3 regions of the Paraburkholderia sp. CNPSo 3076 genome follow, and region 2 is predicted to be linked to each of the others. Evidence: predicted binding sites of a transcription regulator. Region 2 holds the regulator's gene; each other region holds the start of a gene.
The links. The regulator FliA, encoded in region 2, starts transcription of late flagellar genes. The targets are predictions, from matches to a motif close to CTAAAGTTTNNNNNNNNNNNGCCGNTA.
Positions count from the first base shown of each region.

Region 1: the regulator FliA is predicted to act here: its motif matches at 2,270-2,296, upstream of M3A49_RS30005 (DUF4088 family protein).
Region 3: the regulator FliA is predicted to act here: its motif matches at 2,272-2,298, upstream of fliS (flagellar export chaperone FliS).

Region 1 is NZ_JAPMAL010000029.1:44,283-49,691, reverse strand. Features, by position in the region: gene M3A49_RS30025 (CreA family protein) at 1-85, shown strand, start outside; gene M3A49_RS30020 (AraC family transcriptional regulator) at 114-1,061, shown strand; gene M3A49_RS30015 (AzlC family ABC transporter permease) at 1,209-1,928, shown strand; gene M3A49_RS30010 (AzlD domain-containing protein) at 1,925-2,248, shown strand; gene M3A49_RS30005 (DUF4088 family protein) at 2,383-3,144, shown strand; gene M3A49_RS30000 (ATP-dependent helicase) at 3,179-5,409, opposite strand, start outside.
Region 2 is NZ_JAPMAL010000015.1:21,024-26,432, forward strand. Features, by position in the region: gene M3A49_RS18240 (flagellar basal body protein) at 1-509, opposite strand, end outside; gene flgA (flagellar basal body P-ring formation chaperone FlgA) at 756-2,078, shown strand; gene flgM (flagellar biosynthesis anti-sigma factor FlgM) at 2,259-2,612, shown strand; gene M3A49_RS18255 (flagella synthesis protein FlgN) at 2,662-3,105, shown strand; gene M3A49_RS18260 (RNA polymerase sigma factor FliA) at 3,270-4,001, opposite strand; partial or broken gene M3A49_RS18265 (MinD/ParA family protein) at 4,361-5,143, opposite strand; gene flhF (flagellar biosynthesis protein FlhF) at 5,136-5,409, opposite strand, start outside.
Region 3 is NZ_JAPMAL010000058.1:415-5,823, reverse strand. Features, by position in the region: gene M3A49_RS39430 (flagellar hook-length control protein FliK) at 1-1,326, opposite strand, end outside; gene M3A49_RS39425 (flagellar protein FliT) at 1,411-1,743, opposite strand; gene fliS (flagellar export chaperone FliS) at 1,740-2,186, opposite strand; gene fliE (flagellar hook-basal body complex protein FliE) at 2,331-2,666, opposite strand; gene fliF (flagellar basal-body MS-ring/collar protein FliF) at 2,953-4,761, shown strand; gene fliG (flagellar motor switch protein FliG) at 4,751-5,409, shown strand, end outside.

The DNA of each region.
Region 1 (5,409 bases), on a different contig from region 2:
CAGCGACCGCGTGGTGAGCGGCAGCGCCAAGAACAGTGTCACGGCCGTGCCGGTGCCCGCGGGCACGACGATTCCGCTGCGCTAAACTGGGGATTCGTGCAGGATCCTCCACCATGACCGATTCCCGTTTTCGAGACTCCGCCCGCTACTGGCGCACGCCGCTTCTGCCCGGCGCGGATCTCGTCACGGCCGAATACAACGAACATACGTTCGCGCCGCACTGGCACGAGGCCTACACGATCCCCGTGATCGAGGGCGGCGCGGAATGCTTTCGCTATCGCGGCACGCAGCATGTCGCCGCGACGGGCAGCGTACCGGTGATCAATCCGGGTGAGCTGCACACGGGTTCGCGCGCCGTCGAAGAAGGCTGGAGCTATCGGGTGATGTACGTGCCGATCGACTTCCTGCACGAGCTCGCCGGCGAAATCGCCGGGCGCACGCAGCCGCTGCCGTGGTTCGACGCCGAGGTGATCCACGATCTCGATCTCGCGCATCGGCTCTCGCGCGCTCACCGGCTGCTGGAAGCCGACGCCGACTGGCGGCGCGCCGCGGCCGTGCCGGAATCCGCCACGAGCGCCAGTTTGGCTGGCGTGACGGCGCTCCCCGCGCCTTCCGGCACACCGCATGCCGCACCGCCTTCGACGCCGTGTGCCGATCTGCTCGCCGTGGAAGGCTCGCTGCTCGACGCGCTCTCGACGCTGCTCACGCGCTACGGCCGCACGCGCGAGGCGGCGCTCAGGCACGGTCCGAACGATCCGCGCGTGGAAACGATGAAGGCGCTCCTCGCCGCCGATCTCGCCACGCCGCTGCGCGTGGCCGATCTCGCCCAGGCGGTCGGCCTCTCGCCGTTTCACGCCACGCGGCTCTTCACGCAGGCGACCGGACTGCCGCCGCACGCCTGGCGCACCCAGCTGCGCCTGCAACGCGCCCTCGCCCCGCTGCGCGACGGCGCCACGGTCGCCGAAGTCGCGGCGGCGAGCGGTTTCACCGACCAGAGCCATTTCACGCGGCACTTTCGGCGCATGTTCGGCGTGCCGCCGGGGCGCTGGCAATCGTCCTGAACGCGCGAGCCCGCGTTCCGCCGCAAGAACGTACAAGCCACGCGTAAGGCCACCCGCTATGCTGTCCCCTTGTATCAGGAGGACAGCTTGACCACGCATCCCAACCGCCTTGCCGAATTCATCGCCGGCGCGCGCGACACGATCCCCATGATGATCGGCGCCGCGCCCTTCGGCGTGATCTTCGGCACGCTCGTCACCTCGGGCCCGCTTTCGCTCTGGCACGGCCAGTTCATGTCGCTCGCCGTGTTCGCAGGCTCCGCGCAGTTCATCGCGCTCGGGCTGATCGCCTCGCACGCGAGCTTCGCGGTGATTCTCGCCACCACGTTCATCGTGAACCTGCGGCACGTGCTCTACAGCGCGACGCTCGCGCCTTATGTCTCGCACCTGCCGCTGCGCTGGCGTCTCGTGCTCGGCGGCCTGCTCACCGACGAGGTCTTCGCTGTCGCGTGGACGCATTTCCGCCGCCATCCGCCCGGCGACGACGTTTCGCCGTGGCATTTCCTCGGTTCGGGGCTCTCGATGTACCTGAACTGGCAGCTCTGGACCGCGGCCGGCCTGCTGTTCGGCGCGGCGTTCCCGGGGCTGCAGTCGCTCGGCCTCGACTTCGCCATGGTCGCGACCTTCATCGCCATCGTCGTGCCGCAGCTCGTTGCCTTGCGCTACCTCGCCGCCGCCGCGACTGCGGGCGCGCTCGCCTTTTTCTGGCAGGGCTGGCCGTACAAGCTCGGGCTGCTCGGCGCCGTGCTCGCCGGCGTGGTCGTGGGTGTCGTGCTCTCGCGCCCGGGTTCCTCGCGCGGCGCCCGCGCCGCCAGCGAGTCCCCCCGCAAGTCCCCCAACGTCCAGCGCACCGCAGGAGCCGGGCAATGAACTACGTCGTCCTGATTCTCGGCATGGCCCTCATCACCCTGGTCATTCGCACCGCGGTGTTCGTGCTCGGCGACCGGCTCGTGTTCCCACCGCTCGTGCGCACCGCGCTCGGCTTCGTGCCCGTCACCGTGCTCACGGCGATCATCGTGCCGATGGCGGTGTCGCCCCACGGACAGGGCGCCGAGCTGACCTGGCGCAACCCGCAGCTCGTCGGCGCGCTCGCGGCGATCGTCGTCAGCGCGCTCACGAAGCGCCCGCTCCTCACCATCGCGGTCGGGCTCGGCGTGTTCTTCCTCTGGCAAGGCGTCGTCCTGCGCTAGAGCCGCCTCTCGCCCCTTACGCTCAAGTTTCACCCCGGAGCGCCGTTAAACCCGACAAGGCCTGCTTTGGCAGGCCACTGCTCGAACGGCGAGAGCACGCGAGAAGCGATAAGGATTACACCGGGGCAACCACAATGGGGCATATCACCCTCAACCTGAAGGACGAAACGCTTGCGTCGCTGCGCAAGGATTTCGACGCGTTCCTGCGCGTCTCGCTCAAACTCGACCCGCAGTTCGCCACGCCGGAATTCGAGGATTACCTGCGCGCGAAGCTGCTCGACAACATGACGCCGCTCACGGAGCACGCCGTGCAGCGGCTCCTGCAAGGCGGCCAGTACGCGTGGGCCAAGCGCACGCTCGACAAGGAATTCCCCGAGGTCGTCTCGATCCTGATGCGTCAGGCCGGCGAATTCGGTTTCGGCTTCGCGTCGCGGCCCGAGTGGACGCCCGACGAACTCTCGAAGCAGTGCCGCGACTGGGCGGCGGCCATCGTGAGCGAAGCCCAGGGCGACGACACGCTGGTCGATCCGCTGGCCGCGCAGATCAAGTCGGGCGTGCAGGATATCCAGGCGCTCGAAGAGTCGATGCAGACGCCCGCGTGGCGCCTCACCGAGTCGCTGCGTCAGCGTGTGTACGAAGCGAAGATCGGCTGTGAACAGGCTAGCGGCAGCGCGGCGCGCGAGCGTCTGGGCGAACTGCGCGGGCTGCTGAGGCTCGGCGTCACGCACGGCGTCTTCCAGAAGCAGGAAGCGCAACAGATCATGGAGTATCTGCGCCTGCTCAAGCCCGAGATTTTCGTCGAGGAACCCGACGACGTGTTCACGCGCCTTGCCGCGTGGATGCGCAACTTCTTCATGCCGCCGCAGCGCAGCACCGCGCGCGAGCAACGGCGCTAAGCAATGGCGCGCCGCCTGAAAACGGCGCGCGCCCCTAATCCCACATCTTCCTGAGCTTCGCGGCGATCTCGACCTTCGCCTGCGCGGCAGCGGCGAGTCCCGCCGCGCTCGGCGCGCTCGCCACGGGCGCGGGCGGCCACGCGCGGGATTCGAACAGCGGCAGCATGGGCGTGGCGATGAAGCGCGTGCGCGAGGCCCACACGTGCCGGTCGCCCGACGCCACCTGGTTGTGCACATAAAAGCGCTGCGGCACGACGATGTGCAGATCCTCCTTCGCGCGCGTCATCGCGACATAGAGCAGCCGCCGCTCCTCCTCCAGCTCCTCGTCGCTGCCCGCGCCGAGATCGGAAGGAATGCAGCCGTCCACGCCGTTGAGCACGAACACGTTGCGCCACTCCTGACCTTTCGCCGAATGGATCGTCGAGAGGATCAGATAGTCCTCGTCGAGCAGCGGATCGGCGGATTCGGCGCTCGTCGCGTCCGGCGGATCGAGCGTGAGTTCGGTGAGAAAACGCTCGCGCGAGGCGTAGGTGCTCGCAATGCTCTCCATCTGCAGCAAGTCGGCGAGACGCACCTGGGCGTCTTCGTGATTGCGCTCGAGATGCGGCTCGTACCAGCGCCGCACGCGCTCGAATTCGGCGGGCCACGGCGTCGAGCGCATCGAGAGGCTGTCGATGAGCGACGCAAACGCGGGCCAGTCCTCGGCCGCGCGCGGCGGCGGCGCGAAAGCCGCGAGCGCCTCGGCGGCGCGATACGCGCCCGTGCACGCGGCCACCTGGTCGAGCAGGCGCGCGGCGTTGGCGGGCCCGACGCCCGGCAGCAATTGCGTCACGCGAAACCCCGCCACACGGTCGAGCGGATTCTCGGCCCAGCGCAGCACCGCCAGCACGTCTTTCACGTGTGCGGCGTCGAGAAAACGCAGTCCGCCGAACTTCACGAACGGGATATTGCGCCGCGCCAGTTCGATTTCGAGCGTCGCGCTGTGGTGCGCCGCGCGAAACAGCACGGCCTGCTGTTTGAGTTTCATGCCCGCTTCACGCGCCTCGAGAACCTGCTCGACGACGTAGCGCGCCTGGGTTGCCTCGTCGGCCACGGTGACGAGGCGCGGGCGCTGCTGCGAGGGGCGCTCGGTCCACAGGTTCTTGGTGAAGCGCTCGGCGGCGGCGTCGATCACGGCGTTCGAGGCGGCGAGGATCGGCGCCGTCGAACGGTAGTTGCGCTCGAGCGTCACCTGACGCGCGGGCGGGTCGAACTGCGCCGGGAAGTCGAGAATGTTGCGCACGGTCGCGCCGCGAAACGAATAGATTGCCTGGGCGTCGTCGCCGACCACGGTGAGGCCGCGGCCATTGGGCTTGAGCGCGAGCAGGATCGAGGCCTGCAGGCGGTTGGTGTCCTGGTATTCGTCGACGAGGATATGGTCGAAGCGGCCCGCGAGATCGGCGGCAATGGCCGGCTCCGCGGCCATGTGCGCCCAGTAGAGCAGCAGGTCGTCGTAGTCGAGGACGTTCTGCTTCTGCTTGGCGTCCACGTACGACGCGAACAGCGCGCGTAGCTGCGACTCCCACTCGAGGCACCACGAGAACGAACGGTTGAGGACGTTCGCGAGCGAATCGCCCGTGTTGACCGCGCGCGAATAGATCGCAAGGCAAGTCGATTTCGAGGGGAAGCGCTTTTCCTTCGCCGAGAAACCCAGTTCGTGGCGCACCAGATTCATGAGATCCGCGGAATCCTCGCGGTCGTTGATCGTGAACGCCGGCGACAGGCCGATGTGATCCGCGTACTCGCGCAACAAGCGCGCGCCCACGCCGTGAAAGGTCCCCGCCCAGGTGAGCCCCTGCGCAAGCACGGCGGCCGCGCCGGGGGCGCTGGCGGCGATGCGCGCCACGCGCCGCGTCATTTCCTGCGCGGCGCGCCGCGAGAACGTGAGCAGCAGAATGCGGTGCGGGTCGGCGCCGCCCGCGATCAGATGCGCGACGCGATGAGCGAGTGTATTCGTCTTGCCCGACCCGGCGCCCGCGATCACGAGCAGCGGGCCCGGCAGCGCCGAACCCGGCGCATAGCCCGCCTCGCCGCCGTGCTCGACGGCCTCGCGCTGCGCATCGTTGAGTTTCGCGAGCCACGCGGTAACGGCATTGGCCGCTTCGGCGCGCGCCTGGCTGGCATCGGAGGCGGAGGAATCGGCAACGGAAACGGTGGACACGGCGGGCGCTGGGACGATGAACGTGGCGAATCGGGAAGGAGCGACGCATACTGTATATCCATACA
Region 2 (5,409 bases):
GAACCCGAGGTGATCGCGGAGAGCATCGTCTTGATCTGCTGCGAGACCACCGTCATGCCCGACTCGAAGTGCAGCGCGTTGTCGGCGAACTGCACGCGTTCGGTGTCGAGATCGACCGTGTTGCCGTCGAGCGCGGGCTGCACCGGCGTGCGGTACATGAGCTGGCTCTTGTAGGTGTCGGCCGGGCCGCCAGTCGGGATCAGCTTCGCGTCGCCGGCCATGTGGCCCGATTCCGTGGACGCCATCTGCATGCCGCTCGTCACGCCCGCGGGCTGCGCCATGGCAAGCGGCTGGGCGTTGCCGCCCGAGGTGGCCTTCATGCCCACCGTGCCGCCGGCGCCCGTCTGGCGCAGCGCGCCGGCCAGCGAGGCCGAGAAGTCCACGTCGCGCGCCTGGTAGCCCGGCGTGTCGGCATTCGCGATGTTCGAAGAGATCAATGCCTGCCGCGTGGCGCGCACATCGAGCGCTTCGCGCCCAAAGGCGAATTCGGCATCGAGTTTGTCCAGCATCGGGCGTTCTCCGTGAAACGAAAAGGATTCGGCGTGAGCGCGGCGGGCTCGCCAAAAGGCGGGGAAAGCGGCGCAAACGTTAGGCGCGTGGTCCGAAGGCCTTTGCGCATGGTGTGGAATATTAGGCGGGGGTGACAAGAACCAATCGGACGAATAGCCGGTAAAGCGCCCCTCTATTCGACGCTAGCGCGCGGGGGCCGCCGCCTAGAATGCGAGGCGTGTCAATGCATTCGATGGAGAACGACAATGCCGCAGACTGCCACCTTGCGTAGGCCGCACGCCGGCCTGGAGCGGCGTGCGCGCGCGCTGTCGTGGCGCGCGTCCTGGGCGTGCGTGCTCGCCTGCGCCTTGGGCGGAGCGCCCTTTGGCGGCGCGCCCTTTGGCGGCACGCTCGCTCATGCACAAACTCCGGCGCAACCTGAAGGCGCCGGCGGCCAGATTTTCATTGCGGGCCCCGGCGACCGCTCGGGCTCCGACGCCGCGCAGATGAACGCGCTGCTCGCGAGCAACGCGAAGAAGCCCGCCGCGCCGGCGGCCAGCAGTGCTCCCGCCAATGAGGCCGCGCCGCTGCGCGCGGCCAGCTACGCCGATCTGAATTCGCGCGGCGTGCCCGAGGATGCGCGCGCGGGCGTCGAGTCGAACGGCATGATCACGATTCCGGGTCCCGGCGAGCGCGCGTCCCAAGGCGACGCGCCGCGCATCGTCACGGTTCCCGCGCCGGGCGCGAGCGCCCAGCCCATGCGCGTGCCGGCGGCCAATGCGAACAACGCGGGCGCGCTGCAGCGCGTGAACCTGTCGAGCGCCGCGAACCGCGTCGCCCCGGTGGTCGTGGACGCCGGCGCGGCGACGCTCGCGGGCGCGAAGCCGGTTGCCAGCGCAAGCGCCGGCGCGCCGCCCAATCCCAATACCAGCGCCGTCGCCACGAACGTGCAGGCCACGCCGCCGGGCCAGCAGGACGGCGAATCGATCCGCGCCGTCGCGCTCGCCTTCCTGCAGCAGCAGTCGGCGGGCTTGCCGGGCCACGTGAGCATCACGGTCGCGCCGGTGTTTCCGCGCGGCCTCGCCGCCTGCACCTCGCTCGAGCCGTTCATGCCGCCGGGCGCGCGCACCTATGGACACACGACCGTGGGCGTGCGCTGCGTCGGCGCGAAGCCGTGGACGCTCTATGTGAGCGCGCGCATTGCCGTGGACGTGACGTACTACGTGGCCTCGCGCCAGATCGGCGCGGGCGAAGCCCTTTCGGCCGCCGATTTCATGCCGCGCGCGGGGGACCTCGCGAACCTGCCGCAGACCATCATCACCGATCCCAACCAGGCGACGGGCGCCGTCGCGCTCGCGCGCATTTCCGCGGGCCTGCCGCTGCGCACCGACATGCTGCGCAGCGCTGCCTCGGTCGTCATCGGACAGACGGTCAAGGTGATCGCCGTAGGCAGCAACTTCACGATCTCCGCCGAGGGCAGCGCGCTTAACAACGCCGAGCCCGGCCAGCAGGTGCGCGTACGCACGAGCGCCGGCCAGATCATCTCGGGCGTGGTCAAGGACGCAGGTACCGTGCAGGTGCAGATCTAGGGCCGTAAGCGCTGGTAAGGGGCCGGATCAGGGTGCGCTGAGCCCCGTCCGGCGGCCCGATCCGGCCGTTTCCGGCTTGGTGCGCCAGCACACGTAACAGCATGTAACGTTGGGATTTTCGGCTAAAGTTCCGCCCGACCTGTGCCGTTATCAAGGTCAAATCGATCAGGAACGCCCATCGTGAAAGTTGACTCCTCCACCCGCAATGATCCGCGCACGCTGCAGGATGGCCTCGCGCGCTCGCAAGCCGATTCGACCGGCGTAGGCGCCGCCAGCACCGACACCGCGGCCACCTCCGGCGCGGCAGGCAGCACGACTCCCGCCGCTCAAGGCGGCGCGAACGTGAGCCTCTCGTCGCTCTCGTCGACGATGCGCTCGCTCGCGGCGAGCGGTTCCGCCGACATCGACACGGCGCACGTGCAGTCGATCAAGGACGCGATCCGCAACGGCACGTTGCAGATCGATTCCGGCAAGATTGCCGACGGCGTGATCCAGACCGCGCGCGACCTCATGAAGCCGACGTCGGGCAACTGAAGCCCGATGCGCGAGCGCCGCGCAAACCTCGCTTTTTTGGTGCCTTGCAATGAAAGATGCCCTGTTGGCCACACTGATCGACGAACACGCCACGGTCGAGGCGTTCGCGTCGCTGCTCGCCTATGAAGAGAAGGCGCTCGTGTCGGCCGACGGCATGGAGGCGCTGCCGCAGATCGTCGAGCAGAAGACGACGCTCACGCAGCGTCTCGCGGGCCTGGAAAAGGCGCGCGACGCGCAACTGGCCGGCCTCGGCCTGCCAGGCGGCCGCAAGGGCATCGAAATGGCCTGCGACGGCGATGCGCGTCTTGCAAGCCAGTGGGCGCTGCTCAAGGGGTCGACGGAGCGCGCGCGCCGCAAGAATCTCACCATTGGCATGATGATCCGCACGCGCATGGAGCATAACCGCCGCGCGCTCTCGATCCTGCGCGGCGAAACGGGCAACGGCGCGATGCTGTACGGTCCCGATGGACGGCTGCCGGCGTTCGGGCTGTAAGCGCGCACGCAGATCGTTCGCCAAAGACAAAAGCCGAAGCGGCGATGCTTCGGCTTTTTTGTTTGCGCGAGTCCACTGCACCGACAAAAAGCCGGAGGGCTCACGCACTCCGGCTCTTTCACCGCACCAGCCCGCGCCGGCAGCCGCGCAGACCGTCTACCGCCTCAATTCTCCTGGCCGGCCCACGACATCTCGCGCAGCCGCGTGCGCAAGCGCGCCACCGCCTGGCTGTGCAGCTGGCACACGCGCGACTCGCTCACCTCCATCACCGCGCCGATTTCGCGCAGGTTCATGCCGCGCTCGTAATAGAGCGACATGAGCAGCTTCTCGCGCTCGGGCAGCCGCTCGATCGCCTCGACGAGCGCGCCGCGCAGGCTGCCGTCGAGCAGCGCCGAAAGCGGGTCCGAATGATCGACGCAGTAGCGGTCGAGGAACGGTTCGTCCTCGGCGGAGCGGTCGAAGTCTTCGTAGTAGATGAGCTGGCTGCCGTGCAGTTCCTGCAGCATGCTCTGATACTCGTCGAGCGGCATGCTCAGATGCTCGGCGATCTCCGTCTCGCTCGCCGAGCGCCCGAGCCGCTGCTCCACCTTGTGCACCGCGCTTTCCACTTCGCGCGAGGTGCGGCGCAGGCTGCGCGGCAGCCAGTCGTTGCTGCGCAGCTCGTCGAGCATCGCGCCGCGAATGCGCTGGCTCGCATAGGTCTCGAACTGCGCACCCTGATCTTCCTTGTAGCGGTTGGCCGCGTCGAGCAGGCCGATCATGCCGGCCTGGATCAGGTCGTCGAGGTCCACGCTCGCCGGCATCTTGGCGACGAGCTGCAAGCCAAGCCGCCGGACGAGCGGCGCGTACTTCGCAAGCACGTCGGCCTGCGAAATCTTTCCTTGAGCGTTATACATCGTGCTCTCCACTTCTCATCTCCCCTATTGGCGTCGTCGTGCGCACGTCAGACGTGCTGCGGCGACGTCCGCTGCGCGGGCGTATCGGTGCGCCAGCCCACATGGGACGGCGCGGACGCGGATGTTGCGTTGGGTGCGGGATGCACACCCGTCACGACCGCAACGAACGAATCGGCGTTCGCGGCGAGCGTGCTGTGTGCGGCGTTTGTTGCTTGCGTAGCGTGGGGCTGGACGCCGGCTTGCGGCGCGCCGTCCAGATCGTCGGCGGGTGCTTGGGCCGCCGCTTCATGTTCTTCGTCCGTCGCGCCGAATAACGCTGCGCTGGCGCGCGCCGTGGCCGGCGAGCACGCCGAGACCGCGGGTCGCATCGGCCAGTGCGGCAATTCGGCGGCCACGTGGCGGAAATCGCGCGCGGCGGCCGTCGACGGAAACGCATCGACGATGCAGCGCGCGAGCCTGAGCGCCTGCGCCATGTGCTGATCGGCGGCGACGCTTCCGGCGCTGTCGAGCGACACGCTCAGGTAGCGGCTCGCCACCCCCGCGAGGTTCTCGATCGCGGCCTGCGCGTCGCTTGCGTTCGCCACATGATTCGCGAGCACGCGGAACTGCGCGATCGCATGCGCGAAGTGCAGCCGTTTCATGCACGCGTAGGCGTCCGTGATCGACTGCGCACCGATGCGCATCACGATCAGCACGTCGTGCGCGTGCATGGCGAGCGGCGAAAGCGCGCCTTCGGCGTCGAGCTGCGCGTCGATCAAGACAATGTCCGCGGGACCCGAAATGACCTTCTGCAGCTGCGCGGCCGTGTACTGCGCACGGTTGTCGCGCGAGGCGGCCAGCACGCCGAAGCCGAGCGCATGGCGGCCCACGGCTTCCTCGAGCGTGCGCTCGCCGCGCATGACGGCGGCGAAGTTGCCTGCGCCGCGCACGCCGCCCACCAGCGCACAGACCGAGCGGGGTCCCAGGCACTCGTCGATCACGAGCACGTCCTTGCCCTGCGCGGTGAGCGCCGCGGCGAGATTGACCACCGTGGTCGTGCGCCCGGGCGAACCTGCACCGCCCGTCACCGCGACCACGCGCGAGCCTTCGCGCGCGAGAAGCCGCCGCAGCCCTTCGGCCTGATCGATTACGAACTTATCCAAACCTGACCTCGTGAGCCTGCGAATTCGAACGCGTCGAGAGTGCCGACAGCAGCGCCGGGATATCGTCTTCGTGCGGCACGAACGGCGAACTCTCTCGCGGAATGCAGAAAGCGCTGCGGATCAGGAAGCGGCGCGTCGCCACGTAAAGGTTCTCGGGGACCTTCTGGCCCGTGGAGACGTAATGCACCGGCAGCTTGTAGCGCAGCACGGTGTCGAGCGCGCTGCCGAGGTTGGTCGCTTCGTCGAGCTTGGTGAGGATGCAGCCC
Region 3 (5,409 bases), on a different contig from region 2:
CGCTTCGAGCCGCCCGCGCAGCGACTCGCTTTCCGCGGTGAGGCGCGCGGCGCCGCCTGCGTTCGCCTGCACGCGCACGGCGAGCGTCGAGCCCGTCAGCGTGAGTTCCGCGTCGACGGTGCCGAGCTTCGGCAGCGCAAGCGTGAGCCGCGTGCGCCATGGGATGTCGTCGTCGCCGCCTGCGCCCGAGTGCGGGTCGCGCGCATCGTAGTCGTCTTGCTGGATGCTCCAGTCCACCCGCACGCCCGGCCACGCCTCGCCATTCCAGCGAAACTCACCGGTCGCGAGCAGATCGAGCTGCTGGCGCACGAGCGGTATCACGGCCGGATGGACCGACGGCCCCGCGGCCTGCGCGGCCGCCTCGTGCATGGCGGGCAGCAGGGTGTCGGCAAGCGTTGCGCGCGCCTGGGCCTGGCTTGCGGCCGCTTCGCCGTGCAGATCCGCCAGCCCGGGGAAGGCGCGCGCCAGCGCGGCGTTGAGCGCGTTTGCAGCGTTCTGGGCATTGCCCGCTTCGCCGCGCGCGGCGCCCGGCGCGTCGGAGAACGTCTCGGTCCATTGGACGTCGTCGATGTCGTCGTCGGCCGGGCTCCAGTCGAGCGGCAGTTGCGAGTGAGCGCCGAGCAGACGGTTCTGCGGCTCATCGGCAAGTTCGGCGGGCGAAAGCTGGCCGCGCAACCATTGCGCGAGGTGGGCTTCGTAGAAGAGTCCGCTCGAACTCACCGTCTGCGCGAGCGACGCAGCGAGCGCGGCGACCGGGCCGGCCTGTGCGGCGGCGGTTTGCGCCGTTTGAGCGGTTTGGGCGGTTTGGGCGGTTTGGGTGGTTTGGGCGGTTTGGGCGGTTTGGGTGGCCTGCGGGTTTTGCGAGGACGCCGTTTGCGCGCCGGCACCGGTCCCGGCGTCGGCCGCCCCGGCCAGCGCCTCGCCGGCCAGACCCTGGGCCGCGAGCGCCACGTCCGCGAGCAACGCGGCTTCCACCGCCTGCGCTTCGCCCGCGAGACCCGGCAGCGGCAACGTGGCCGCGCCGCCGGGCGCCGCGTCGGCATCGGGGCTGGCCCAGAGCGGCGCGCGGCCCACCACGGCGGGCGTCGCTTCGCCGCCCGAGCGGATGATGGCGTCGAGCGCCAGCGCAACCGCCGAAAGCACGGTCTCCGTAGAGTCCTGCGTAGTGCTGGTGTTGGCTGCGGTGTCGGCGAGCGCGGCGGTGCCCGTTGCGAGCGCGGAGACGCCCGTCTGCGCCGCGCCGGAGGCGCTCTGCGGCCCGACCGGCGTGAGCGCCGCGATGCGGCTCGCGAGGAGCGCGGCGGCTCCGGTGTCGATTCCGTTCATGGTGTTCCGGATCTGCGCACGGCGCTGACCTGCCGGTTCATGGGGCGTTGCGCGCCGTTGCCTCGGGAGGCGCCACGCGCCGCGCTAGCGGGCTCCGTAGATTTCCTGCAAGACCCGCGCGGGCTGCACGGTGCCGTAAAAGAGCGCCGAAAGCCGTGCCATGCAAGGGCTTGCGAGATCGCGAATGGCGGCGTCGTCGGCGAGGATCTGGCGGATCAGCTCGTACTTGCGCGCCCGTTCGGAAACCGTGAGCCGCACCACGGCTTCGGCGTCCTTCAAGGCATCGACGAGGATCCGGTACTCCTCCTGCAAGCCGATCAGATCGTTCCAGTGCGCATCGCGCGCCGCATGGAGCATCTGCTCCGACACGGCCGCTATCGCTTCGTAGCGGGCGAAGTAGTCTGCTTTTGAACTCATCTCATCAATGAGCCGGGCGCTGACGCGGATGCCTGCTCGGCCATCCTCGCCACTTCCGGCGCTATCCCCAACCAGGCTTCTTCGAGCGTAGCCAGCAGTCTATCGACCTCGACCAGCATGGTCTCGCTCTGTTTAATATTGGCTTCCAGCAGGCGCTTCGTCATGTAGCTGTACAGCGCATTCAGGCGTTGGGCGATCTCGCCGCCCGCCTCGACGTTCAACGCAAGCTGAAGTCCGCTCTCGACAATCCGGATCGCCTTGGCGATCGCCTCGCAACGCGGGCCGACGTTGCCGGCCTGCAAATGCATACGTGCCTGCGCGATGGCCTGGCGCGCTCCCTGGTACAGGAGCACGATCAGCTTGTGCGGGCTCGCCCCCATGACCCCCGTTTCGACGCCCACGCGTGCATAGGCGTTAGCTCCAGATTGGGCAGGGGAAAACATCGGCGCTTCTCCTTGATACGTTTGGCTTGAATGCGGTCGTCCGGCGCTTGCGCGAAGCACGAGCGACGGACTCTTCTAGCCGGGTTATCGGAACGTAGGGGAAGAAGCTTTAGCGCGTTGAGCGGGCGAAGGCTTCGGGCACCGTCACACCTGGATCTGCATGATGTCGGTGTAGGCAGCCACGAGCTTGTTGCGTACCTGCAAGCCAAACTGGAAGCCGATGTTGGCTTTCTGCATGTCGACCATCACGTCGTTGAGCGACACGTTGTTCGCGCCCAGTTCGAACGCCTGCGACTCGCCAACCGCCTTCTGCTGGGCGTCGCTGATCTGGTCGAGCGACGACTTGAGCGCCGCCGCGAACCCGCCGGCCGTGGCCGCGCCCGATTTTTCGTCGGCTGCGGTGGGGCTGCCGGCCGCCTGGGTCGCCATCGACTGCATTTGCGCCAAGGCGGACGTGAGCGGGGATACTGGCACGGTCATGTTTGCTCCACGAAAAGGGGACCTGCGGGGTATTCCGGGGCGAGCCCCAGGACCGGAGTTTCAGCGATTGCGCGGCAATCCTGCGGGCCCGGCCGAGACGGCGCACTGACAGGGCGCCGAATCTGGAGGAGAGCATAGCAGCGGGTCCGTTTCGGCAGCCCCGAAACTAGGGGGAAAACCCGGCTCTATTCGCGCAATCGGCTTGCCAGTGGCCCCGGATAATGCGTCACGTGAAAGTCTCCGCCATGCAAGGCGAGACCTGGAAGCCTCCGGAGATACCCGTCGCATGGATTCGACTGCCAATTCTTTGATCAACCCCGACGCCCGCATGGGCCTCGCCACCTCTGGCGCGGGCGCCGCGCCCGGCGCTGGCGCGGGCGCAGGCCTGGGCGGCGCGGATGACCTAGGCGGCGGCTTCGCGCAACGCCTCGGCTCGCTCTCGTCGTTGCGCAACGTGCGCGGCAACCCGCGCGCGCCGCTCATTTTTGCCGTGGCGGTGCTCGTGGCCGTGGTCGCGGGTCTCGTGCTGTGGTCGCGCGCGCCCGACTACAAGGTGCTGTATAGCAACCTGTCGGATCGCGACGGCGGCGCCATCATTACCGCGCTCCAGGCCGCAAACGTTCCCTACAAGTTCTCGGACGCCGGCGGCGCCATTCTCGTGCCCGCCGAGCAGGTCAACGAAATGCGCCTGCGCCTCGCCTCCCAGGGCCTGCCGAAGAACGGTTCGGTCGGCTTCGAGCTGATGGACAACCAGAAGTTCGGCATCAGCCAGTTCGCCGAGCAGGTGAACTACCAGCGCGCGCTCGAAGGCGAGCTCGAGCAAACGATCCAGTCGATCGCGAGCGTAAAGTCGGCGCGCGTGCATCTGGCCATTCCGAAGCCTTCGGTGTTCGTGCGCGAGCGCGAAGCGCCGTCCGCCTCGGTGCTCGTGAACCTGTATCCGGGCCGCATTCTCGACGACGGCCAGGTCGCCGCGATCACGCACATGGTGGCTTCGGCCGTGCCGGACCTGCCGGTGCGCAACGTGACGGTGGTCGACCAGGACGGCAACCTCCTCACCCAGAGCGCCACGGGCGTGGGCCTCGACGCCTCACAGCTCAAGTATGTGCGCCAGGTCGAGCACGACACCCAGGCGCGCATCGACGCGATCCTCGCGCCCCTGTTCGGCGCCGGCAACGCACGCTCGCAGGTGAGCGCCGACCTCGACTTCTCAAAGCTCGAGCAGACCTCCGAAGCCTACGGTCCGAACGCCAACCCGCAGGCCGCAGCCATCCGCAGCCAGCAGCAGAACATTTCGACGGAAATGCAGCAAAGCGGCGCGGGCGGCGTGCCCGGCGCGCTCACGAACCAGCCGCCGCAGCCAGCCTCGGCGCCCATCAGCGCGCCGGCGGGTGCGAACGGGGCGTCGGCGCCGGTGCCGGTCTCCGATCATCGCGACACCACCACGAACTACGAGCTCGACAAGACCGTGCGCCACTACAGCCAGGCGCCGGGCGACGTGAAGCGCCTGTCGGTCGCCGTGATCGTGAACTATCAGCCGAAGGTGGACGCCAAGGGTCACGCCACCATGCAGCCGCTCGACGCGCAGAAGCTCGCGCAGGTCGAGCAGCTCGTGAAGGACGCCATGGGCTACGACGCCAAGCGCGGCGACTCGGTGAACGTCGTGAACGCCGCGTTCCAGACCGAAGTCGACCCGAACGCGAACCTGCCGTGGTGGCGTCAACCCGACATCCTCGCCCTTGCCAAGCAGATTGCGACGTGGCTCGGCATTGGCGCGGTGGCGCTCTTCCTTTATTTCGTGATGGTGAAGCCGGCGCTGCGCCGCGCGTTCCCGCCGCCCGAGCCGGTTGCCCCCTCGCTGCCGGGCATGGCCGACGGCGAGCCGCTGCTGCTCGACGGTCTCCCCGAAGCCGTGCGCCTTGGCGGCGCTGGTGCGGAAGGCGAAGACAACGCGGACAACGAAGCCGCCCTGCTCGCCTTCGAAAACGAGAAGAACAAGTTCGAACGCAACCTGGAATACGCGCGCAACATCGCGCGCCAGGATCCGAAGATCGTCGCAACCGTCGTGAAAAGCTGGGTGAACGATGAACGCTGAAGGCGCAACCAAGAGCGCGCTGCTGCTCATGTCGATCGGCGAGCAAGAGGCCTCCGAGGTCTTCAAGTTCCTCGGTCCGCGCGAAGTGCAGAAAATCGGCGCCGCCATGGCGGCGCTCAAGAACGTCAAGCGCGAAGAGATCGAAATCGTGCTGCAGGACTTCGTCAAGGAAGCCGAACAGCACACCGCCTTCTCGCTCGACTCGAACGACTACATCCGCAACGTGCTCAACAAGGCGCTGGGCGAGGACAAGGCCGGCGCGATCATCGACCGCATTCTGCAAGGCGGCGACACGAGCGGCATTGAGGGCCTCAAGTGGATGGATTCGGGGTCGGTGGCCGAACTCATCAAGAACGAGCACCCGCAGATCATCGCGACGATTCTCGTGCACCTCGACCGCGACCAGGCCTCGGAAATCGCTTCGTGCTTCACCGAGCGCCTGCGCAACGACGTGCTGCTGCGTATCGCGACGCTCGACGGCATCCAGCCGCAGGCGCTGCGCGAGCTCGACGACGTGCTCACGAACCTCCTCTCGGGCAGCGACAACCTCAAGCGCAGCCCGATGGGCGGCATCCGCACGGCGGCCGAAATCCTCAACTTCATGACGAGCCAGCACGAAGAAGGGGTGATCGAGAACGTCCGCCAGTA